2 regions of the Gallaecimonas zhanjiangensis genome follow, and region 2 is predicted to be linked to the other one. Evidence: riboswitches for the same ligand, from Rfam matches in the RefSeq annotation. Region 2 holds a riboswitch; the other holds the start of a gene.
The links. A riboswitch is a leader RNA that binds a small molecule or an ion and turns the genes downstream of it on or off. The one in region 2 is predicted to bind cyclic di-GMP.

Region 1: linked by a shared signal. The riboswitch ahead of AC22G1_RS20300 (Ig-like domain-containing protein) and the one ahead of AC22G1_RS14225 (MotY family protein) in region 2 are both predicted to bind cyclic di-GMP.

The regions. Positions count from the first base shown of each region.
Region 1 is NZ_CM172603.1:4,293,063-4,297,272, forward strand. It holds gene AC22G1_RS20285 (AAA family ATPase) at 1-247, opposite strand, end outside; gene AC22G1_RS20290 (sigma-54 dependent transcriptional regulator) at 479-1,780, shown strand; gene AC22G1_RS20295 (hypothetical protein) at 1,919-2,110, shown strand; cyclic di-GMP riboswitch class I at 2,347-2,421, shown strand; gene AC22G1_RS20300 (Ig-like domain-containing protein) at 2,491-4,210, shown strand, end outside.
Region 2 is NZ_CM172603.1:2,983,693-2,987,902, reverse strand. It holds gene flhA (flagellar biosynthesis protein FlhA) at 1-1,762, shown strand, start outside; cyclic di-GMP riboswitch class I at 1,952-2,039, shown strand; gene AC22G1_RS14225 (MotY family protein) at 2,383-3,144, shown strand; partial or broken gene AC22G1_RS14220 (sigma-54-dependent Fis family transcriptional regulator) at 3,141-3,419, shown strand; gene AC22G1_RS14215 (sigma-54 interaction domain-containing protein) at 3,474-4,210, shown strand, end outside.

The DNA of each region.
Region 1 (4,210 bases), 1.3 Mb from region 2:
CCGAGTATTTGGGATTGAGGATAAAGGCCAAGTCGGTGTGCTCGCCCAGCTGTTCAAGCAGGCAACGGCAGACCGTGGTCTTGCCGGTGCCCACTTCGCCGGTCAAGAGCACAAAGCCGTTGTCGTTACGGATCCCGTAAAGGAGGTGGGCCAGTGCTTCCTTGTGCTGCTCACTCAGGTACAGATAACGCGGATCCGGTGCGATGGAAAAGGGCGACTCAGTCAGCCCGAAGTAGTGGTTGTACATGGCACCTAAACCACAGAGTGACTGTTTTAACAGTAGTCCGAAATTGCCGCTGTTACATGGCAGGATCACTAGGTGAACAATCTATTAACACTCGTTGTGGCCGCTGCTGCTGTGTATCGCAGGCAACTAAACTTTGCACACTGGGACCAAGGCCTAAGTGGTAGCCACGTGAATAAAGTTGAATACGAGTGGCCTTGCCAAGGACAGGAGGGGCAAAGAAAAGCACTTTTTTTGGATCTGTCGTCATCCAGTGAAGATATCCGCCTGCCGGGTTGGCAATTGGACCGGGTCACCAGCCCCGCCAAAGCCAGGATGATGTTGGCCCAGAACGGCTACGAGGTAGCACTGGCAAGGGTTTGCCCGTTAAAGGATAGCCAGCGCGATGAGCTTGAAGACGTTCTTTGCGACAACAACGCACCCGCCTGGATAGTCCTCACCCGCACCGAAGAGCTTGAAGACCAGGATTTCTGCCGGCTCATCTACGAAAACTGCTACGACTTCTACACCCTGCCGTTGGACGGCAAGGTCAGCTTCCTGCAGGCCACCCTGGGCCACGCCTACGGTATTAATCGCCTGCGGGAGATAGGCGAGAAGCAGCTTTCCTGCCTGGACGAATGCCAGATGGTCGGCGCCAGCCCGCCAATCATGCAGGTCTTTAGCCAAATTCGTAAGGTGGCGGCGGTCGATGCGCCGGTGCTTATCCTGGGGGAAAGCGGCACCGGCAAAGAGCTTATCGCCCGCGCCATCCACCAGCGCTCTGCCCGTCGCAAGGGGCCTTTTATTGCCGTTAACTGCGGCGCCTTGCCAGAGACCCTTATCCAGTCGGAACTCTTTGGCCATGAAAAGGGCGCCTTTACCGGGGCGCTGCGCCGCAAGTTGGGGCGTTTTGAAATGGCCCAAGGCGGCACCGTGTTTTTGGATGAAGTGGGGGACTTGCCCCTGGAGATGCAGGTGAACCTGCTGCGCTTTTTGCAAGAAGGCAGTATCGAGCGTCTGGGGGGAGAGCAGAGCCTGAACCTGGATGTGCGGGTGATTGCCGCCACCCATGTGGACCTGGACAAAGCTGTGGCCGAAGGGCGTTTTCGTGAAGACTTGTTCTACCGGCTAAATGTGCTGCACCTTCGGGTGCCGCCCCTTCGGGAGCGGCCGGGAGATGTGGAGCTGCTGGCACGGTTTTTCTTCCAAAAATTCAGCCTCGACCACAACAGCAAGGCCAGGGGCCTTAGCCAGCAGGCACTGGTGGCCATCAACCAGTACGGCTGGCCTGGCAATGTGCGGGAGATGATAAACCGCATCCGCCGCGCCCTGGTGATGAGCGAAAACCGGCTGATAAGCGCCGAAGATCTGGGGCTCAAAAGCCCCAAACAGGACACCCGGGTGCTGAGCCTGGATGCGGCTAGGCAAAGCGCCGAGCGCGAGGCGCTGATCGCCTCACTGGCTTTTACCCAGCACAATGTCTCGGAGGCCGCCAGGCTGTTGGGGGTGTCCAGGGTGACCCTGTACCGCCTGATGGACAAACATCAGCTTAATTGACGCCGCCTGTTCCGTTTGTGCAACAAAAGCCACCCTCGGGGTGGCTTTTAATTTACTAAGGCATTGATAAATATAGGTTAGCCGTTGTGGCTTGGGTTTTGCAAAATCCACTGGACCCACAACAGCTGGAAGCAGCCCATGACAGCACAAACGCCACAGCAACAGCAGCTGCGTCTGGAACGGCTGGCACAAATCGTCGACGAGCCGGGGCTGCCCCATCGGGCGTTGTTGTTATGGAGCCTCAGGACCCTGCAATACCTTCTGGAAGAAGAACCGGTGCATCTTTGGGATGAAGACCGTGATCCACGGCGCAGATCGCGCAGGCGCTGAAAATCGCAGCCCTCAGGCCAAGTGTTTGCCGGTCAATGAGTTAGCTGACAGCTGCGTAAAAAGTAGGCATTTGATCGACTCACCCACCCTGTATTGTTTATTTTTTATTCAATAAGCCCGTGCTAATGTTCACGCCGTCCTGGCCCAACTGCCGGGAATTATTGCCTTCAGCCAGACCCTGCTGACCCGCGGAACCGGACCCTCCAAGGCGACAATTTTACCTAAGAAAGATCCTCTCCTGACAAAGGCACACTTCGGGTAACCGAAGGTCGCAAAGCCAGGGGCCCCTTATGGGTTGCCCGGCTGCCGAAAGAGAGAATCCCTGCTTCGGGCCTATGCTGGCTTGAGGATCTTTCTCTGCTGTTTATGAGGAGATCCTGTTGAAACGTCCAGCCCTTAGCCTGCTATCCGCTGCCCTATTGATGTCTGCCACCGCTTATGGCGCCGCCCCTGCCGAAAACGCACGGGATTTGACCCAGGATCTGGTCAAACTCATTAAAAACAGCCATGGCAATGGCAAGGCCCACGGCCTGGAAGCCAAAGCCCAGGCCCGCCAGCAAGCCTTGCTGGCCCTGGCCGACAGCGACCCGCAAGCGGCGGTGGAGCTGCTGATACCAGCTGGTAAACAACAAGGGCTGGACGCGTCGGTGCTGGCCTATCTGGAACAACCGGTGGCCATGAGCGGGGAAGTACAAACCCTGGTGGCCGACCACGAAGACGGCAGTTTCAGCCACCAGTACCTGCTCAATACCCCCTTTGGCGACCAGATCCCCCTCAAAGGCAAAGGCCTTGGCAAACTGAGTGGCAAAGGTGAAGTGCAGCTGAGCGGCGCCATGCTGGGTAGCGAGATGCTGGTGGACGACAGCAACATTCTGGTGATGGCCGCCGACGGCAGCACCACCACCAGTAACGGCGGCACTGCCGGCGCTTCTGGTACCGTGACCGGCGAGCAAAAGACCCTGGTGGTGCTGGCCAACTTCAGCGACGACCCCCAGCAGCCTTGGACCAAAGACGCCATCAACAGCCTGGTGTTTGGCACCGTCAACGACGTGATCATGGAAAACTCCCAGAACAAAGCCTGGCTGAGCGGCGACGTATACGGCTGGTACACCTTGGGGGTCAGCTCCAGCCAGTGCGATTTCAATACTGTGGTACCGGCCTTTAAAGAAGCGGCCAGCGCCAACGGCGTGGATCTGAGCGCTTACAGCCGTTACGTGTTCATTACCCCCAAAACCAGCAGTTGCGGCTTTACCGGCCTGTCTACCGTGGGCGGCAACCCGGCGGTGTCCCTCATTAACGGCCAGGTGGCCAACTGGCAGATAATCACCCACGAAATGGGCCACGGCATGGGTCTGTACCACGCCCACGCCCTGGAATGCGGCGCCAACGTTGAAGGCAGCAGCTGCACCAGCTCCGAATACGGCGACATCACCGACCCCATGGGTAAAGGCCTGGCCCTGTTCGGCGCCCGCAACCGTGAGGCCCTGGGCTGGCTCAATGTTACCGACGCCAGCAACGGCGGCGTCTATACCCTGGGCGGTTATGCCGGCACCAGCGGCTACGAAAAAGCCATCAAAATCGCCAAGGGCGATGGCACCTATTACTACCTGAGCTATCGCCAGCCCACCGGGCTGGACAGCAGCCTGGCCACCGCCAACTTTGAAAACGGTGTGGTGTTCCACGAAGTAGACCCCAGCAACGGCAATGCCCAGTACCTGCTGGACATGACCCCGGGCTCCGGCACCACCAATACCGACTTTTACGACCCAGCCCTGGTGGCCGGTTACAGCTACCAGAGCGGTAATGTACAGGTAGATACCCTGAGCGCCGGTGGCGACACCGCCGAGGTCTCGGTGATTGCCTCTGGCAGCAGCGCCGACAGCTGCGTCGCCAAGGCCCCCTCTGTGGTGCTGAGCCCCGGCCAAAGCCCTTGGCTGGCCGCGGGTAGCGCCGCCACCTACACCGTCAGCGTTACCAACAACGACTCTGCCGCTTGCGCCACCGGTACCGTTAGCCTGGCCAAATCCCTGCCAAGCGGCTGGTCCGCCACCTTGGGCGCCAGCAGCCTGAGCCTTGCCCCCGGCAGCAGTGCCAGCACCA
Region 2 (4,210 bases):
CGGGGAAGTGGTCATCGGCGGCAACTACGTGGTGGGCATGGTGGTGTTCGTCATCTTGATGATCATCAACTTCGTGGTGATCACCAAAGGTGGCGAGCGGATCTCCGAAGTGGCGGCCCGCTTTACCCTGGACGCCTTGCCCGGCAAGCAGATGGCCATCGATGCCGATCTTAACGCTGGGGTTATCGACCAAGGCCAGGCCAAGCAGCGCCGCCAGGACGTGGCCAGCGAGGCTGACTTTTACGGCGCCATGGACGGGGCCTCCAAGTTTGTGCGCGGCGATGCCATCGCCGGCTTGATGATTCTGGTGATTAACCTTCTTGGCGGCTTGGCCATCGGGGTGTTCCAGCATCATCTCTCCGGCGCCGATGCCTTCAAGCTCTACGCCATCCTCACCATAGGTGATGGCCTAGTGGCCCAGATCCCGTCGCTGCTGCTGGCAACCGCCGCCGCCATTATCGTGACTCGGGTCAACGACGAGTCGGAAATGTCCGACCAGGTTCACCAGCAGCTGCTGGCCTCACCTCGGGTGATTTGGACTGCAGCTGCGGTGATGGTGATGCTGGGTATCATTCCTGGAATGCCCACCGCGGTTTTCCTCGGCTTTGGCGCGGTGCTGGCCTTTGCTGGCTGGCGCCAGGGTTTGGTCAAACCCGAGCAAGCGCCAGCCCAGGATTTAGAAGAGCTGTCTGACAGGCTCACCCGTGAGCAGCCTCTGGCCTGGGGCGATTTACCCTATGTCGACACCCTGTCTATCGATCTCGGTTATCGCCTGGTCACCTTGGTGGACAAAAGCCAGGGCGCCGAGCTCTTGGCCAGGGTCCGGGGCGTGCGCAAAATTCTTTCCGAGCAGATGGGCTTTTTGGTGCCGGAGGTGCGCATCCGCGACAACCTGCAACTGGGTGCCAGCGAGTATCGCATCAAGCTCGGCGGGGTGATGATTAGCCAAGGGGAGGTGGACCCTGAGCGGCTGATGGCCATTCAGAACGGCGACGTTTACGGCAAACTCGATGGTGAACTCACCATCGAGCCGGCCTACCAGATGGATGCGGTGCTGATCGCGGTGGACCAAAAAGCCAAGGCGTTGAACCTTGGTTACTCGGTGGTAGACAGCGCCACCGTTATTGCTACCCACCTTGGCAAGGTGATGCGCGAGCACTTAGAAGAGATCTTCAGCCATGACGATGTTATTGCCCTTGGCGAGAGGCTCAAATCTCACTCTGAGAAGCTTTTTGAGAGCCTCAATGCTCAGCTAAGCCCCATTCAGCAACTGCGGGTGTATCGCCAGTTACTGGCCGACCAGGTCAGCCTGATGGATATTCGCACCATCGCTACCACCCTGGTAGACAGCTGCGAACTCACCAAAGACCCCATCTTGCTGGCCGCCGATGTGCGTTATGCGCTGCGCCGCAGCCTTATCAAGGCCGCCGTTGGCGACAAAGAGCAACTGGTGACCATGACCCTGGATGACAAACTGGAGCAGACCCTACTCAAAGCGCTCAATCAGGCCCAGGCTGGTGGCAAGGTGGCGCTGGACAGCTTCCCCATCGAGCCGAGCCTGCTTGGCAAGCTGCAGCAGGTGATGCCGCAGCTCAAGGATGAAATGCAGCGCCAGGGCCATTCACCCGTGCTGCTGGTAACGCCGCAACTAAGGCCCTTGCTGGCCCGTTACGCCCGCACTTTTGCCCGTGGACTCAAGGTGTTGTCTTACAACGAAGTGCCAGAAAAGATGCATATTGATGTAGTTGGCACCTTAGGCTGATGGCTTGACCTGTTTAAAACGGCAGGTTAACTGTTTGATTTTTATGTGCCTAATTCTTTTCAAGAAGAAATATTAATTTTTTCATAATTTTGAAGGTAGGCACTTTACGCAGCCGGGATGTAAATATATGCTTACCCCGTGACGTTAATCTTCCGTTCAAGTTTTGGGAAGTTGATGTCTCGACTTGGCTGCCGATAAGGGCAAACCGTGGCGAAAGCCCGGGACGCAAAGCCTCCGGTCTAAGGAAGTTCGCTTCTAAGATAGCGGGGTTGCCAGAGCTAAGGTGTTGTCGACAGTGGCAGACATGACGTTGCCGCTATGTTCTAACGGGCAATCCTTTCCTCGAATAACGCAAGAAATTGATTTTTAAGCGTTATTTCCTTATCCAGCTACTCATTTTAAAACTTTGAGTAGGCACGATCATTATGTACGCTGCAACTGGAACCAAGCTTTCCTCGACACCCCCTGGTGGGTAATCAAGCTGCAGGTAGTGGGCTTTAGGCACTGCTTTACTTGTTTTTTGCTGGTTGAGGAAAGAAATGCACAGATCATTTCTGGCAATGCTAATGCTGGGTGGCTTGGCGTGTTCGGCCCATGCGGTCGAAACCTTCAGGCCCCAAATGGACAATGTCGCTTGGCAATTCTCCGGGGACCATTTTGCTTGCACCCTGGGGCTGCCTGTCACCAATTTTGGTGAGGTGCGCTTTGTTCGTTATGCCGGTGAACCGCTTACTCTGGTGGTGGAGCCCAGCATTCATTTGTCATCAACCAAGGACATCGCCCTGTCATGGCATAACCCGCCCTGGCTGGCGCCGCTGCAAAGTCCCCGTTATGACTCCACAGGCAAGCTGCCGCTGAACTTCGGTGAAGCGGAGAGCAAAGCACTGCTGGAAGCCATGGACAAGGGACTGTGGGGCAAGGTGTCCTTTCCCGCAGAAATCGTGGAGCTACCCAGTGTCAAATGGCAGCAGGCGGCCACCGCCTTTCGCCATTGCCTGGACGTGCTGGCCCCTATGTCTTACCGCCAGGCCAGGGATATTTCCCTGTTCTATGCCCCTGGCGCACGGGCTTTGACTTTGGAGCAGCGTCAGCAGCTCCGTAGCTTGAGCCGTTACGTGGCCCTTGATAAGGGCGTAGACAAAGTGCTGGTGGACGCTTTTACCGATGATACCGGTGACCACCTTGCCAACCTGCAACTGGCCAGAGAAAGAGCCGCTGATGTTAAAGCGGCCCTCCTTGAAGCCGGGATGTCCGCAAAGCTTATCCAGACCCGCGCCCATGGCGATCGTTATCCATCCACCAACAATCAGACTGCCCAGGCCCGTGAGCAAAATCGGCGGGTGACCATCCGGGTGATCAGGAACCGGTTAGGGAAACGATGATGGAAAAGACCATATTGCTTGTAGACCCGCGAGGGTCTGAAGATCCGGTATACCAAGAAATAAAACAAACCGGCTATCGACTGCTGGTGGCTGAGGATTGCGCCACGGCGCTGGTGTGCCTGCATCAGGGCAACCCGGCGCTGGTGCTGGTGGATGCGGATCTGGATACGCCCATCAGTGAGTTTGTGGCTCGTATCCGCCGCTCCCACCCCAAGAGCCCGGTAGTGGCGCTGGTGAGGGGCAATCAAAGTGCCAAGGCCAGCGATGCCATGCGCCAGGGCGCAATCGATTATCTGCTAAAGCCTTTCACCCGCCAGCAGCTGCTGGGCATGATTGACCACGTGGTGGATTTGCACGAGCCCATCCCCAACATGGTGGTGGCCTCCCAGGCCGGGCGTCAGGTGCTGCTACTGGCCAAGAAAGCGGCCCAGACCAGCGCCTCCATTCTTATCAGCGGCGAGTCCGGTACTGGTAAGGAATGCCTGGCTCGTTACATTCACGAGCAATCGCCCCGTGCCGCCCAGCCCTATGTGGCGGTGAACTGCGCAGCCATTCCCGACACCATGCTTGAGTCCACCCTCTTTGGCCATGCCAAGGGCGCCTTTACCGGCGCGGTGCAGTCTCAAACCGGTAAATTTGAGCACGCCAATGGCGGCACCTTGATGCTCGATGAAATTTCCGAGATGCCGCTGGACCTGCAGGCCAAGCTGCTGCGGGTGCTGCAAGAGCGCGAGTTGGAAAAACTCGGCTCCAACCAGAAGGTTAAGCTCAACGTTCGCATCATTGCCGCCTCCAACAAAGACCTGCGCGAAGAAGTGGCCAAAGGCCGTTTTCGTGAAGACCTTTTCTACCGCCTCGATGTGCTGCCCCTTTGCTGGCCAGCGCTTCGGGAACGGCCTGACGACATCCTGCCCCTGGCCCGACACTTCTTGCAAAAGTACGGCGAAGGCACCGCCTTTGAATTGCACCCCGAAGCGGCCCGCAGCCTGGTGTCACACCCTTGGCCCGGCAACGTGCGGGAGCTGGAGAACGTTATCCAGCGCGCCCTTATTTTGGCCCGGGGCCT